DNA from 2 places in the Bradyrhizobium sp. IAR9 genome. Region 2 is predicted to be linked to the other one. Evidence: riboswitches for the same ligand, from Rfam matches in the RefSeq annotation. Region 2 holds a riboswitch; the other holds the start of a gene.
What was found. Region 2 has a riboswitch for cobalamin ahead of GGD67_RS05320 (TonB-dependent siderophore receptor). Riboswitches for the same ligand answer to the same signal wherever they lie in the genome.
Positions count from the first base shown of each region.

Region 1 (7,344 bases), on a different contig from region 2:
GCGTTTTTGCTTCCTTCGCATCGACAATGTTGTTGCCAAGCCGCAAGCAAACTGACGAAATAGCGAATTGCAACAGTGAGCGGCGCGAAGGCGCGATCTTGGTCAGATGGGTCGGAGAATGGCCTGCATGCATGCATCTCACCTCATCGCGCGGCTTTACGCCACCCGGTGGCTTCGGCTTCCGCTTCGCTGCAAAGCCAGCGTTCACCGGGCTTCTTCGTCATGTCGATTTGTTCGTAACTGAGTTGCCCGGGCAGGTGAAAAATGCGCTCGCCGTTGCGGTCTACGGTGCCCTTTATCAGACACTCGGACGAGGGCGGGTCCGATAGCAGCGCGGATCCGAGCAGGAGTTCCTGAGCGTCGATCGGAACGGAGCTCGCGCCGATGATGATCGTCCCCTTGTTGCGGCGACGCCAGTCCCAGGGCGCGATGAACGCCCCCGACCACAGCCCCGCATACGCTTTGCTCGCCACAACCTCATAGACAACGTAGGTTTGGGTAGAAGGACCCGACGATAATGCCCAGCCGGAGCGTACCATCCAGGCGTTCACGTCCTCGCCTTCTATGAAGCAACTGCCACGTGATCTGCCGTATTCATCAACTCCTGTGGTATGACAATCCCACGTTCGTCCGTTCGAATGCTTGATCAGCTCGTCGCGAGCAGCTACGCCGCAAGTCCATTTCCGACCGTGGGCGTCGAGGCAAATCTGGTCAGTCTCAGGAGCTTCGATGCCTGAGAGCCGAAGCTTAGTTTGCTCGATCTGGATCGTATTGCCGTCGAGGATGCGAGGAGGGCCGCTGAGCTTCGCTGCGCAGACCGGAGATGTGATGACAGCGAACAATGCGACCATGATTACGCGGTGTTTCATCTCAACAATAACCTCTCGCTCTTGATCCATGTTCACGCACGATCCGGCGCTGCCACATTCGACTCTTAAACGCTATGTCCGTTATTCGGCCGACATCTTTCGACGTTTGCTCTATGAAAGCGTGGCCGTCATTTCCAAGCTACGACCTGACGCTGCGTGAGGTTCAAGCGATTTCTTCCGGTGTGCGTGTCGCGGTACCCTTCGAACCTCGCTGGGCTCTCTCTCTCTCTCTGGGCGCGCACTGCACCCTCTCGACCTGAGAGGAGGAGATCCCCATCGCTCGGCCGCGAACTCGGTGCGGGAGAAAGCCGAACCTCGGAACGCTGTTTCTCACGCGGTCGAAGAACAAAAGTCGCCTGTGAATCTTGAGGGTCGAGTGGAAGTCAAGTGGGGAGGAGCAATCTGGCTATGCTTTGTGGCGGCCACCATCGGCAAGGCTGCCGAGGGTTTCAGCAAGAGCGATGCATTTCGCCGTAACTTCTCGTCAGCAAAGACTGATGTTCGAAAGAAACCTGGTCTTGCTTCTTCTGAAATCTGGACAAAGCCGCCACGGAGTTCTGCTCAATGCCCGTTGCGCAAAATGAACCGGTATCGTTTACGCAAACCGCGCAAGACCCGGAGGCCTCTTTTGGAGAGTCAACCGGGGTGGTCGTTGATGCCAATTCCATTGTGGCTTTTCGCACGTCTGCGCTGCACCATATCTCGTTCGTGGTGCCGCCGCCGCGTTCGTACAAGGACCGGATTGTCGTGACCCAGGCGGCGACTGGCGGCCGCTCTCTCGTGGTACGCTTCACCGCCATCACATGTGGAGAGTTACCCACCAAGCCCGGCGTGAGGGCGTGCGTTTGCGTCAGGGAAATTTGGAACGGCAACCTCCGTGGCTTCGTTGTATACGCACCGAGCGAGGGGTAAGCCGCCCGCGTGTTCGGAGGATCGCGAGTGCCATCCTGATGCCATTCGGTGCGAGGCCTCGATCCACAACATGGTTGCCCCATCGCGGCACTCGGGCGGGGTAGCTCTGGTGCAGTTTAGCCGACTCAAGCTACAAATCATTCGCAACGATCTCACTACACAATGGGAATGAAATGGTTGCAGCCCCCCGGGATTTTCCGGTCTCTTCCAAGGCGCTTGAAGTGGATGGTCGACTCAGAGCCGAATTCGCAACCAGAGACGGCGCCAGGGCACAGGCGGAGCAGAACTAAAGAGGCGTTTTCCCACGCTTCAAATCCGGATCTTTGACGCGCAGACGAATGCGCGCGAGGAAATCTAGCGCCGACTCAGTTCGGTCCTCGAAGCCTCGCGCACGGCTCCGCGGCTCTCGCCGGGGGCACTCGGAAAAGGGTCGGTGCTCAGAGGGCACTGCCGGCCCACTAACACTGCCCGATTACCGTCTTAACGCGTTTCGTCGCAGCACTCGATCCCGCGTGCCGCCTCGGCGTCGGCATGCATACGCTCTTGCGGGTGCCAGTCAGTCGCGCGATGGCGGCGCGCACGCCGGATCGGGCTTGGGCCCGAGGCATCTTCAGGCCCGGTCCCTTGAAGAGTGGCATGGAGGAGCTGGTTCCCTCGCGGATTGGTGTCCTCCCACCGCGTCGGGCGCGCTGGGGGCCAAATCTCGCCAGCTGGAACGCGCCGCTGAGCTCGACTACTCGCAGAAGGAATCGGAAGTAATCGTGCTGCCCGACTTTTTCCTGACGGGCTGAAAGCTTCAGGAAAGGCTCGCGACTGCTGAAGGCGTAAACACCGACATTCTAGAGCTAATATGTCTGCAGTTGCTCAGACGTTCGGCGGTAAAGGAGCTACGGCGCGATCTTGCTCTGCGCGACCATTTTACCGAGGGCCTTTGCTCCCCTCTAACTCTTCCGGTTCCTTTGGCTCCATGCGAGCGAACCAGGAGCCAGGAGGAAACGCCGCGATACGCTTGGCAAAGGAGGATTGCGGCTCCCAATCTTGCCCTTCGCTCTTCTCGAAAGTGATGACCCCGTTGTGTGTAAAAAAACGGGGGCCTGGGATATTACAGTTCACTAAAAGCAAAACGCGCCACAGATCACCTTTCTCGGTCGGCTTGTCATTCTGCTTCGGCAAGTAGTCCACTCCAACAGGTTCGACGATAGTGCAGCGGCCCTGCCGCAGAAGATCGCCGAGCCGGCCTTGCATGGTCGTCACAAAGTTGAAGTTGCTCGGATCATGCAGAAAGCCAAGATTTGCGTCCCTTTCGCCGTCCTTGACTTCACTGGCGATCAACGAGAGCGCCAGGGCGCGCCAGCCCAATTCCATCGGTTTGGCATAGGTCGACGCAAGTTGAATCGTGCCGTCGAGCGCGACCTTCCAAGTGATAACGTACTGTTCGTCTGATGTATCGACGCGGTGCCTGGTCCACGAAACGAAAACATAGTCATTTTCGTCAAGTTCAGCGACGCCCCACATTCGAGGGACGAACTGCGCCACCTTCGAGACATTGGAGATAATTTGTTCTATTGTCTCGCCGTCTTGCGCTCGCCACGTTGACTTGAATCTTTCGATAAGGGGGCTCTCGTTGGCGCGAACACTGTTGCTCGTCGCAGCCAGCCCGGCCAGGCATATCAGGGATTGACCGAGACAAAACCATAACGCGCGTCTTCCAGACATTTTCCTCATAACTGTCGGCCTATCTGCTTTCATCCACACGTCATTTCTAAAGCGGGGCAACCTTTAACCTGTTATACGCGAGCGCAAGAAGTTAGCGGCGACGCGGCGGGGAGACCGATGGTGTCCCGTGCGAGCAGGCGCTCCCCTCTATGTCACGCGCCGCTAACTTCGCTGCCGGCGACAGCCTCAATTTGCTGTACTGGACTTGCCCAGCAGGAGGAGACTGGGCATGCCGAAGTCTTGCATTCTTCGTGCCAGGTAATGGGCGGCAATTCACACCGCTTTTGTGTCCTCTTTGTCGACTTTCCGACTGGCCCAGGTCTCGATGTTTCCTTTCAGCGCTATCCAGCGCGGCTTATGCATCCTCGTCTCGCGACGGTTTGGTTCGGTATCGTTGCCAGAATGTGCGTTTCGATCTCTGCCAATTTGCGGCCAATGGGCCATGGTGCGTTTGGCGCTCCCGTCGCGACTCGCGGCGCTTCGAGAACAGCCTCAGTCCGGAGCGCTTTGCACTCGACGGCCAACGACGCGAAGCCGATCTTCACCGCCGAGCATTTGGAGTCTTGCTGAACCGCAAATCAACGTGCTGGCAGGGTATGTAGCTGGCTTCCCAGCTTGGGCCTATTCAACACGGATCCTGTTGGCCGAGAAGGTGGCTGGATGGTGGACGTGCTCAAAGAACCGCTGGGAAGCCGGGACGCGCATCAAATGCGTTCTGCTCGAGGCAGCAGTCCCGACCGCGCAAGTCGCATTTGTCCCTTCCATCGATCGGGCATGCGGCAAAGGGGGCAGCTGCGATGGTCATTCCAATATCGCTGACTGGAGAGCGCTTCTACGTCGACTCAACGATAAAGATGCACGGTCATTCGCGTAGCGGATATCGCAGCACCAGCTTGAGACATAATCTGAGAGGTTGACGGAAGACTTCTCTTGCCGATAATCCAAGTCGTCGAGGTTCTCCGGTTCCCATTTGATCCGGAGCTAAGAGGGAAGCCGGTGACAATGCCGGCGCTGCCCCCGCAACTGTGAGCGGCAAGCCGCTGTCCAACGACGTCACTGAAGCCTGCGCGGCTTCGGGAAGGCCGGACAGAAGCGATGACCCGCGAGCCAGGAGACCTGCCCCGACAATATATTTGTCCACGGGGCGGGGTGTCCCGGTGGTGCGCCAAGCAGCCGTCGCACCGCGCGACTTCCCCTGCCTGCGTCCGCCATGGCCTTTGCCCCCAACATGGGGTTCACGCTATGACTCTTCTCTCCCTTCCGGTTGCCACCCTCGGAACGCCACGCATCGGTCCAAGGCGCGAGCTCAAACTCGCTCTCGAAAGCTACTGGGCCGGAAAAAGCAGCGAACAGCAGTTGCTCGAGGACGCAGCTGGCCTGCGTGCCGCGAACTGGGCTCGTCAGAAATCTATCGGCGTCACGGTTATTCCATCGAACGATTTCTCGCTGTATGACCAGGTGCTCGACACAAGTGTCATGGTTGGCGCCATCCCGGAGATCTACGCCTCGAAAGCCGAATCCGTTTCGCTCAAGACGTACTTCGCCATGGCCCGCGGGTCACAATGCGACGATCAGGATGCGAGTTGCGGTCACGGACCGCGCGGATTTGGCGCACCCGCGCAGGAGATGACCAAGTGGTTCGACACCAACTACCACTACATGGTCCCCGAGTTTCACAGGGGACAGACTTTCAGGCTATGCTCTCGCAAGCCGATCGAGGAGTATGAGGAAGCCAAGGCCCTTGGCTTTCAGACCCGCCCTGTCCTGATCGGGCCGGTCACATTCCTAAAGCTCGGCAAGAGTCCCGATCCTGCGTTCCAGCCACTCTTACTACTGGATGAATTGATACCGGCCTATATCGAGGTTCTGCAGGAATTGGCCAAACGTGGGGCAAATTGGGTTCAGTTCGACGAGCCCTGCCTGGTTCTTGATCTGGATGAGAGGGCGCGACAATCTTTGCGACATGCCTATGACCGGCTCGCCAAGGAGGGGCCGGCCATCAAGATCTTAGTCGCCAGCTATTTCGGCGATCTCGGGGACAATCTGGACACCGCCTTGAGCCTGCCAGTCGCCGGACTGCACCTCGATCTGGTTCGAGCGCCACAGTTGTTGGACCAGATCATCGCTGGCGGCCGAAGTGATCTAGTCATGTCACTCGGTGTCGTCGACGGCCGGAATGTATGGCGGTCGAATTTGTCGTCGCTGCGCCAGCGGCTCGAACCCGCGATTGCGAAGCTCGGCAAGGATCGTGTACAGATTGCCCCATCCTGCTCGCTGCTTCATGTGCCGATTGATGTTGAACTCGAAACCGGGCTCGCCTCCGACGTCAAGAGCTGGCTTGCTTTCGCGGTCCAGAAGATGCGAGAGCTCGCGAACCTGGCGCGGGCACTCGCAGGCGACCAGAATGTTGCGCTAGCTCTTGCCGAGTCGGAATGTGCCGCGACTGTCCGCCGGACTTCGCCAAAAATCCATGATGCCAATGTCGCTGTCCGGATGAAAGCGATCGATCAGACCATGCGTCGGCGCGCGAGCCCATCTGCCCGTCGTGCCGAGATCCAAAGCAATCGTTTCGGACTACCGGCTTTTCCAACCACGACGATCGGATCGTTTCCGCAGACCAAAGAGGTCCGGAATGCCCGTGCGGCGCATGCCCGAGGCGCTATGAGCGACGAGCAATACGACAGGTTCCTCAAGGAGGAGACGGCGCGCGTCGTACGCTGGCAGGAGGACATCGGTCTCGATGTCCTCGTGCACGGCGAGTTCGAGCGCAATGACATGGTGCAGTACTTCGGTGAGCAACTCGCCGGATTCGCATTTACCAGGAATGGATGGGTGCAGTCCTACGGATCGCGCTACGTCAGGCCACCGATCCTGTTTGGCGATGTAGTGCGGTCGAAGCCTATCACCGTAGGCTGGTGGCGCTACGCGCAATCACTAACGAGGAAGCCGATGAAGGCGATGTTGACCGGACCGGTGACGATCTTGAACTGGTCCTTTGTTCGCGATGATATTCCCAGAAGCGAGGTCTGCCGCCAGATTGCGCTCGCGATCCGAGACGAAGTCCGCGATCTCGAGAATGCTGGTGCGACCATGATCCAGATCGACGAAGCTGCACTTCGCGAAGGATTGCCGTTGCGTCGGTCGGAGTGGACCGCCTATCTCGATTGGGCCGTGGATTGCTTCCGCATCTGCTCATCCGGCGTCGCTGATCAAACCCAAATTCATACACATATGTGCTACTCGGAGTTCAACGACATCATCGGCGCGATCGCTGCAATGGACGCAGATGTCATCTCGATCGAGACATCGCGGTCGAAAATGGAACTACTCGACGCGTTCAGGAACTACGAATATCCAAATCAGATCGGGCCGGGCGTGTACGACATCCACTCTCCACGCGTTCCCGAGGCGGGCGAAATGAAGGAGCTGATGGCGTTGGCTCGGACCCGGCTGCAGGATTCGCAGCTCTGGGTCAATCCGGACTGCGGCCTGAAGACGCGCAAATGGGAGGAGGTTCGGCCGGCGCTAGCGAACATGGTCGCTGCCGCCCGCCAACTGCGCGCTGCATTCGATTCGCGAGGCCGTTGATCCGGGCTTGGATCTCTTCTCGACAAAGTTGATCCTCTTGCGGTCATTTGCGCTCTCCATAATCGATGGAGCCTTGGGAACACAAAAAAAGCCCGGCCCCCGCTTAGCGGGCCGGGCGAAAGTCTGGGAGGAGCGACGCTGATGCGTCGCGCGGGCTTCGGCGGAAGAGAGGACAACCGCCGGTTCGATTACGGCAAGGACATTCGCCGAAAATCTGAGCCCAGTTGAAGCACAAGCTCAGCATAGCTCAATTATGCAG
Region 1 covers NZ_JACBZW010000004.1:561,347-568,690, forward strand. Annotated here, with positions in the region: gene GGD67_RS14630 (carbonic anhydrase) at 1-133, opposite strand, end outside; gene GGD67_RS14635 (thermonuclease family protein) at 144-899, opposite strand; gene GGD67_RS14640 (nodulate formation efficiency C protein) at 2,700-3,530, opposite strand; cobalamin riboswitch at 4,433-4,636, shown strand; gene metE (5-methyltetrahydropteroyltriglutamate--homocysteine S-methyltransferase) at 4,740-7,085, shown strand.
Region 1: it holds a riboswitch for cobalamin, as region 2 does, so the genes downstream of both, metE (5-methyltetrahydropteroyltriglutamate--homocysteine S-methyltransferase) here and GGD67_RS05320 (TonB-dependent siderophore receptor) in region 2, are expected to answer to the same signal.

Region 2 (7,344 bases):
TTGGGCACCGGGCAAGACCGGTTTGGATTAGAGAGGAACCGATGGAACGGCCGGCTGTCGGTCAGGACCTACGGGTCGGTCGGGGCCGCAGACGCCGCCAGCCAATCGCGATCCCGGTGACGGAGAACACCAGTCCCAACGCACAGAGTCCGACGATGATGGTATCGCGCAGACGCGGGTGCGCCACCAGAAGGGGAAAATCGAGCGTGTGGAGCGCGCTGTAGAGCCAGCGATAGGCCCGCCGCGATGAATCCAGCCTTTGCAGCACACTGCCGTCGGCACCGTCGATATCGAACCAGAGGTCGCCGCAGCGCGAACGGTAGACGGGCGCACCGGCAATAGCCGATTGCGCGGGGTAGTCGTCGTTGCCAGCAAGAACGGACGCCGCACCGCAGCCGGCAGCAAGGTGCGCCACGAGACTCTGGATCTCATGCCTATCCAGAAATTCCCTTGGTCCGTCGAGGGACGCGTCCCCTGCCTTGATCAAGACCTGACGGTCGAGGCTCACCCGATCGCGGCGATAGACGCTGCCGTTGAAGGCAAACCATTCGATCTCCCGGGTCGAGGGCGATATTGGCTGCCGATCGAGCCATGAGGCAGCCGCCCAATCAGGCGGCGCGTTCATCACGCCGGATTCGGCCAAGGTCAATTGTCCGCGCGAGAACAGCCGGCCGTGATCCATCGAGAGCCAGCCGCTGAGACTCCATGTCAGCACGAACATTGTTGCCGCGAGGCCAATGACATGGTGCAACGCGTGCCAGCCACGATAGGGCGAGGACATCCGGCGCCCTCGCAGCTTCACCCGCGCGATCCCGAGCACCGCGCCAAGCATCGCCGCGATCAGGGCCAGCAATGACAGTGTCCAGACGACGCGATCCCACAGCGACCAGTTGCTTCTCAGGACCGTCGGATAAATCCAGTGCAGCACACTACCGGCCCAATTCCAGCCCCGCTCGCGCCGCGTCGTATCCAGGACGATCTCGCCGGTGGGCGAGGAGACATAGACTTCCGTCCCGGCAGCATCGCCGAGCGCCACACGAAACAGCGGCCGGTGGCGATCGAAGCCGTTCGGAACGCTCCACTGATCATAGTCCGGACCGGCAACGACCGCGGCCGGCGCGGCATCGAGCCCGCGATTGCGCGCGTGCTCCCGCGCGATGGCAAGCGCGGTATCGGCCATTGCGACCGACGCATCCGCTCCGTCGGAGGCACGGACCGCGCGCACGCGCGATGATCCCGACACAATGTAGACCGCTGCATCGCTCCGCTGGATCAGCCGAACGCGCACGGCGTCCACGACCCCGCTCACAGCGACCGCCGCCGCAACCGGGATCCTCGCCGCTTCGCGATCCACCGGCGCCAGGCCGGCAAACCGTTCCGCTTCTGTCAGCGACGGAAACGGCACGAAGTGCATCACGATCCCCGTCGCGAACCACATCGCGAACAGCAGGCAGAACGCGATCCCGAGCCAGCGATGCGTAAGGACGATCGCGCCCATCATGCGTTCAGTGCCCTACCATTTGAACGCGGCCGAGAGCTCGTAGGTCCTGGGCGCACCGAGCAGGATCTGGTCGGGATAGAACGGATCGCCCCAGATCGCATAGCGCTTATCGGTGATGTTGCGGACGCGGAAGGTCAGGCGTGCCTGGTCGACCGCGCTGAACACCGTCTTGGGGATATCGACGAAGGCATAGACGTCGGCGACGGTATACGCCTTCATCGTCACGACATTGGCATCGGTGTTGTAGCGGTCGCCGACATGGCGGCCAGTGATGCCGAGCTCTACCGGCCAGGGCGTGAAGAAGCGCCAGGACGCGCCAGCATTCGCCACAATGCGCGGCACGTTCGGCGGCGTATTGCCGGAGAACGAGCCGCCGGCGAAATTGTAGTCGGCATAGCGGGCATCGACATAGGCGATGTTGCCCCACAGACGCAGCGGATCGATCGGACGAACCGAAGCGGCAAGCTCGACGCCCTTCGATTCCTGGCGCCCGGCGATGTTGAGCGCCATGCCGCCCGCCGCTGCATAGACGTTCTTGCGCACGATGTCGTAGGCCGAGAACGACCACTCCGCCCTGTTGTCCCAGAACAGGTGCTTGACGCCGGTCTCGTAGGTACGCGAGGTCGTCAGATCGAGCGGCTGGGTCGGCAACAGCAGGAAGCTGGTGTTCGCGGCGACGTCGGCGCCGGTTGCGTACTGACTGAAGAAGGTCAGGCCGGGCACGGCCTCCCAGGTGTAACCGATGCGGCCCGTCACCGGCGCCCAGTCTTTCGTGAACGGAAAACCGGCTCTCACAAGCCCGGCGGAATCGGTCGAATTGCGGTCGAGCCCGATATGCTCGACGCGCAGGCCGCCGATCAGCGCGAAGGTCCGCGTCAGCTTCAGCCGGTCCTCGAACGACAGCGCCTCGTTGTCGATCCGCGCGGTCTGCTGCTGCGTCGTCAGCAGGCCGTAAAAGCCGCGGTTCGGATCGACCAGCGAGACATAATCGTTCGGGAAGTTTGCCGCGCCCGGCCTGACGAAATCAAGATAGCTCGACGACAGCGTCGTGACCAAGCGATTGTCGAAGCCCGCGATATTCGCGTCCCAGATCAAATCGGTGATGTTGCCGACCAGGCGCTGGCTGTGCGCGACATAGAAGCGCTCGCGATACACCTGGTTGTTGGTGGAATCGAACGCCTCGATCTCGTTGTTGAACCAGGTACGCTCCGCGCCGTAGCCATAGGCTTGACTCTTCAGCGTCAGGTCCGGCGCCAGCTTCAGCTCGAAGCCGCCGCGCAGCCACACCTCCTGCGCGACGTTGCGGTTGTCGAGGACGTTGTAGTTGGTGTTGAAGGTGCGGTCGTCGATCGTGACCGCGCCCAGGTCGGTCCTGTTGAAGTAGTTGCCGGAGACGATCCCCGACGTCGCATGCGAGCCGCTGAAGGCTATCGGCACCAGCGGCGCGCCCCAATAGGCTTTCGAGCGGTCCTCGCGATATTCGATCGCGCCCCAGATCTTGAGACTGTCGGAGATGCGGTAATTGAGCTGGCCGGACACATCGAGCATCTTGGTGTTGGTGTCGTCGGCAAAGCCGTTGAGTGCGGAACGGCTGATGTCGAAGCGATAGTCGAGGCCTTGGACGTTGGTGCTGCCGCCCGAGCCGTAATGCGCGCGGAACGAATTCAGCGAATCCCAGGAGAAATCAGCTTCGTTCAGGATCGGTCCCGTGTGCGGCTGCTTGGTCACAAAATTGATCGCGCCGCCGGCGGCGCCTTCACCCGAGATCAGCGAGGCCGGCCCCTTCAGGAATTCCACGGCTTCCAGATTGGCGGTGTCCATGATCCGCGAGGTCATGTTCTGCGGGCCGATCTTGATGCCGTTGTAGAGCGTGTTGATCTGGCTGTTGGTGAAGCCGCGCATGGAGAAGGCGGAAGGTTCGGCCGGATTATCGCCGGCGGTGACGCCGACCGCGCCCTGGGCCACGTCGGACACAGTGCGATAGCCCTGCTCGCGCATGGTCTCGGCGGAGATCACCTCGACGGTCGCGGGCGTCTGTCGCACCGTCAGGCCGAGCCGCGAAGCGCTTTCGGCCACGGCGTTGCTGTTGAGCGGCGTCGGGGGTGCCGTAGCCGGCACGACGGGCTTCGGCATCGCTGCCGCGGCCGCCGGCCTGCGCGCTGCTGCCCGGCGCGTGCTCTGCGCCTCCCGGCCGGCAGGCTTGGCCTGCGTGCGGGATTGGGCCGGCGATACTTCGACCGGCGGCAGGGGTTCACGGGCCTGCTGCGCCAGCGCAGCGGGCAGATCGAGCGCGGCAAGGGATGTGAGCGCAGCGGATGCGAGCAGGAATTGTCGCGGTCGTACGATACGGATGGAAGACACGGTTTTCGGACCTCGGTATGACGTCAGTGGCACGTCACAGCGAACGAGGTCTCACCTTTTGGCTCTTCAGCCGTCCGATGAAGCCGAATGTCTGTACTCCCCGACCGACATCTTCGCGTGTGACCACGGCTGACGGCAGGTCTCCTGGCTCGCGGGTCATCACCACTTCGTCGCCTTCCCGGGACCGAGGACCCAGTGGCTTCTGACGAAGGATTATCCGCTCACAGTTGCGGGGGCAGCCACGGCGTTGGGGACAATGTCCCCGCACCGTATTCCCTTTTCATTCCCTCTCGGGAAAACCGTCGCGAGCATCTAGGATTACCATCACAACAGAGTCAATGTGCCAGTTGCGGCGTTATGGCCACAACGACCAACTTCCTTGGAGATGAGCATGGAAGGCGAGACCTTCCTCTGGTTGATACGGCACGCGCCCGTCGCGGGCGTCACAGGCACCATCCATGCCGCCGACGCGCCGGCCGATCTCAGCGATCGCGTGCAACTGGACGCTGTGCGACGGCGCCTGCCACCGGATGCCGCCGGCTATGCCAGCCCGTCGCGGCGCACGATCGAGACGGCACGCGCGCTGGGACTCGAACCGAAGCTGGTCAGTGAATTCCGCGAGCAGGATTTTGGTGACTGGACCGGCCATCGCCATGACCAACTCGAGGCGACCCGCGGCGAGGCCTATGCGCAGTTCTGGAGCGATCCGGCTGGCGGACGGCCGCCGGGCGGCGAAAGCTTTGCGGATCAGGTCGCGCGTGTCCGGCTGGGTCTGTCGCGGATCGCAGCCGGATCGGCCACGCTCGTCGTGCATTCCGGCACCATCCGCGCCGCGCTCTGCATCGCGCTGGATCTGACGCCGCAGGCCGCCTTGCGCTTCGTGGTCGATCCGCTGTCGCTGACCCGGATCGATCGCCTTGCGAGCGGCTGGCGCGTCGTCTCCGTCAATCAGCCGATCAGTTAGGTCTGTCAGGCACATTGGCCTGCGCGAACGTCGCCATGCCGTTGTGAAGGCTACAGGCGAGCCGCACCAGCGGCAGCGCGATGGCGGCACCCGATCCCTCGCCGAGCCTGAGATCGAGGCTGATCAACGGCTGCACGTTCAGCGCGCGCAACACCAGCCGATGCCCCTGCTCCGCCGATTGATGCGACGGCAGTAGGAACGGCCGGCACGACGGATTGAGCCGTACTGCTGCGAGCGCTGCCACCGAGACGATGAAGCCATCGATCAATACGGGAATACGGCGCTGCGCGGCCGCAATGATCGCACCTGAGATCGCCGCGATCTCCAGGCCGCCAACGGCGCATAGGATTTCTTCCGGCGAAGCGCCGCCAACGCCGTGACGCGCGATCGCCGCGTCGATCACGCGGGCCTTATGTGCGCGGCCGGCCGCATCGACGCCGGTGCCGCTGCCCGCGATCTCTTCGGCGCTGATGCCGAGCAGGCCTGCAGCAATCGCCGCCGACGTCGTCGTGTTGCCGATCCCCATCTCGCCGAAGATCAAGAGATCGGGCTGATTGGCTTGCGCGCGCGCAACCGCGCGCTGGCCGGCCTCGAACGCATACGCCAGCTCGGCGGGTGCGAGCGCGGCTTCGACGCTGAAATCGCGCGTGCCATGGCGCGGCTTGTCGGTGATGACACCCGCCATCGCCTCTGTTGCCAGCGTGCCGGCGTCGACGACGTCCAGGCTCGAGCCAAGCTCGCGCGCCAGCACCGAGATCGCGGCGCCGCCGGAGGCAAAATTCGCCATCATCGCGATGGTCACGGCTTGCGGATAGGCCGAGACGCCCTGCGCGACGATGCCGTGGTCGCCGGCGAAGACGATGATCGGCACCCGTGCGGCACGCGGCTGTTCGGTCGCCTGCAGGCCCGCAAGCTCGATTGCGAGCTGCTCCAGCCGGCCGAGTGCACCGGTCGGCTTTGTCAGTTGCGCCTGCCGTGCGATCGCCGCCTCGCGATGCACGGCGGAGACATCGGGGCAATTTCGGGTGACCCATTCGGAGAGCATGCTGCCTCGCTTACGGCCTGCGCTTGAGAATGTAGCTGTCCATGATCCAGCCATGCCGCTCGCGCGCTTCCTGCCGCGCCGCGACGATGCGCGGGCCAACCTCGGCGAGCACGCCGGACATGACGATCTGGTCGGGCATGCCGAGATAGGCGCCCCAATAGATTTGAATCCCGGCTGGATCAAGCGACTGGAATGCCGTGCCGCCGTCGAGCATTACAACAACGGTATCCACCCCTGCCGGCCAGCCGCCTTCGCGCAAACGCCGCCCCGTCGTGACCAGAAAGGGCTCGCCGATATCGTTGAGCGGCAGCGCATGCGCCGCGCACAGCGCCTGGATCGAGGTGATGCCGGGCACGACCTCGATGTCAGGCAAGGGATTGAGCCGCCGCGCAATGCGCAGCGAGGAGTCGTAGAGCGAGGGATCGCCCCAGATCAGCAGCGCAACCTTGCCCTCGCCTTCGAGATGGTTCGCAATCGCTTTCGACCAAGTCGCGGCAACCGCATCGTGCCAATCGTCCACGCCCTTGCGGTATTCCGCCTCACCTGCATCGCGCACGGGAAGGTCGAATTCGGCGATGGCTGTGTTATCTCTGGTGAGCACATCCGCGCAGATCGTCCGCCTGAGATCGGCGAGATCGGACTTCGCGGCACCCTTGCGCGGGATCAGGACGAGATCGGCGGCGTTGATCGCTCGAACAGCGGCGCGCGTGAGCTGGTCGGGATCGCCGCAACCGATACCTATCAGGGAGAGCGTGAGCATCGCGAACGCGACGGGCGGCCCTGCTGGCCGCCCGTTCGCTTGTCTCTCAGGCCGCGTTATGCAGGCGCGGGGTGACGAGACCGGGCGCGGTGACGCCGCGCAGCGACTTCGCCAGTGCCAGTACCGCGAGATCGGCGAGCGGCTCGATCACGATGACCAGCGCATAGGACGCCGCGAACGTCGCGATGTTGGCGAGGTTGCTCATCGCAAAGCCCGAGCCATAGAGCGCCCAGAACGCCACCCAGGCGATCACGCCGGCCTGGTAGGTCGTCGAGAGCGCCAACGCCTGCCGATACTTCAAATCGACATAGGCGGTGTTCCGCGAGATGATCCGCGTGGCGATCGCCTGGATCGCGAACAGCGGCACCAGCAGCGTCGTGACGTTCATGCCGTATTGCGGGATGTCGACCGGCTCGAAGAATACGCCCTGGAGCAGCAGGCCGAATGCGAGGCCGAAGGCCGCGGGCGCTGCGCCGAACAGCAGGAACAGTGTCGAGCCGAGAATGAAGTGCACCTCGGAGACGCCGACCGGGAAGTGCGGCAGGATCTCGAAGAAGATGAACACAAGGACTGTGGTGGCGAGCGTCCGCGCCGCGAACGACGTGATGCCCTGCTCACGCACGGTTTCCACCGCGAGCTTCAGCGCAACGCCGCCTGCGGCGATGCCGGTTGCGTAACTCAACACGAGCTTGGCGCCCGTCACGACCCCGGGT
Region 2 covers NZ_JACBZW010000001.1:1,125,302-1,132,645, forward strand. Annotated here, with positions in the region: gene GGD67_RS05310 (siderophore-interacting protein) at 1-31, shown strand, start outside; gene GGD67_RS05315 (PepSY domain-containing protein) at 62-1,501, opposite strand; gene GGD67_RS05320 (TonB-dependent siderophore receptor) at 1,514-3,862, opposite strand; cobalamin riboswitch at 3,979-4,181, opposite strand; gene GGD67_RS05325 (histidine phosphatase family protein) at 4,254-4,826, shown strand; gene cobT (nicotinate-nucleotide--dimethylbenzimidazole phosphoribosyltransferase) at 4,819-5,871, opposite strand; gene cobF (precorrin-6A synthase (deacetylating)) at 5,882-6,631, opposite strand; gene GGD67_RS05340 (energy-coupling factor ABC transporter permease) at 6,678-7,344, opposite strand, start outside.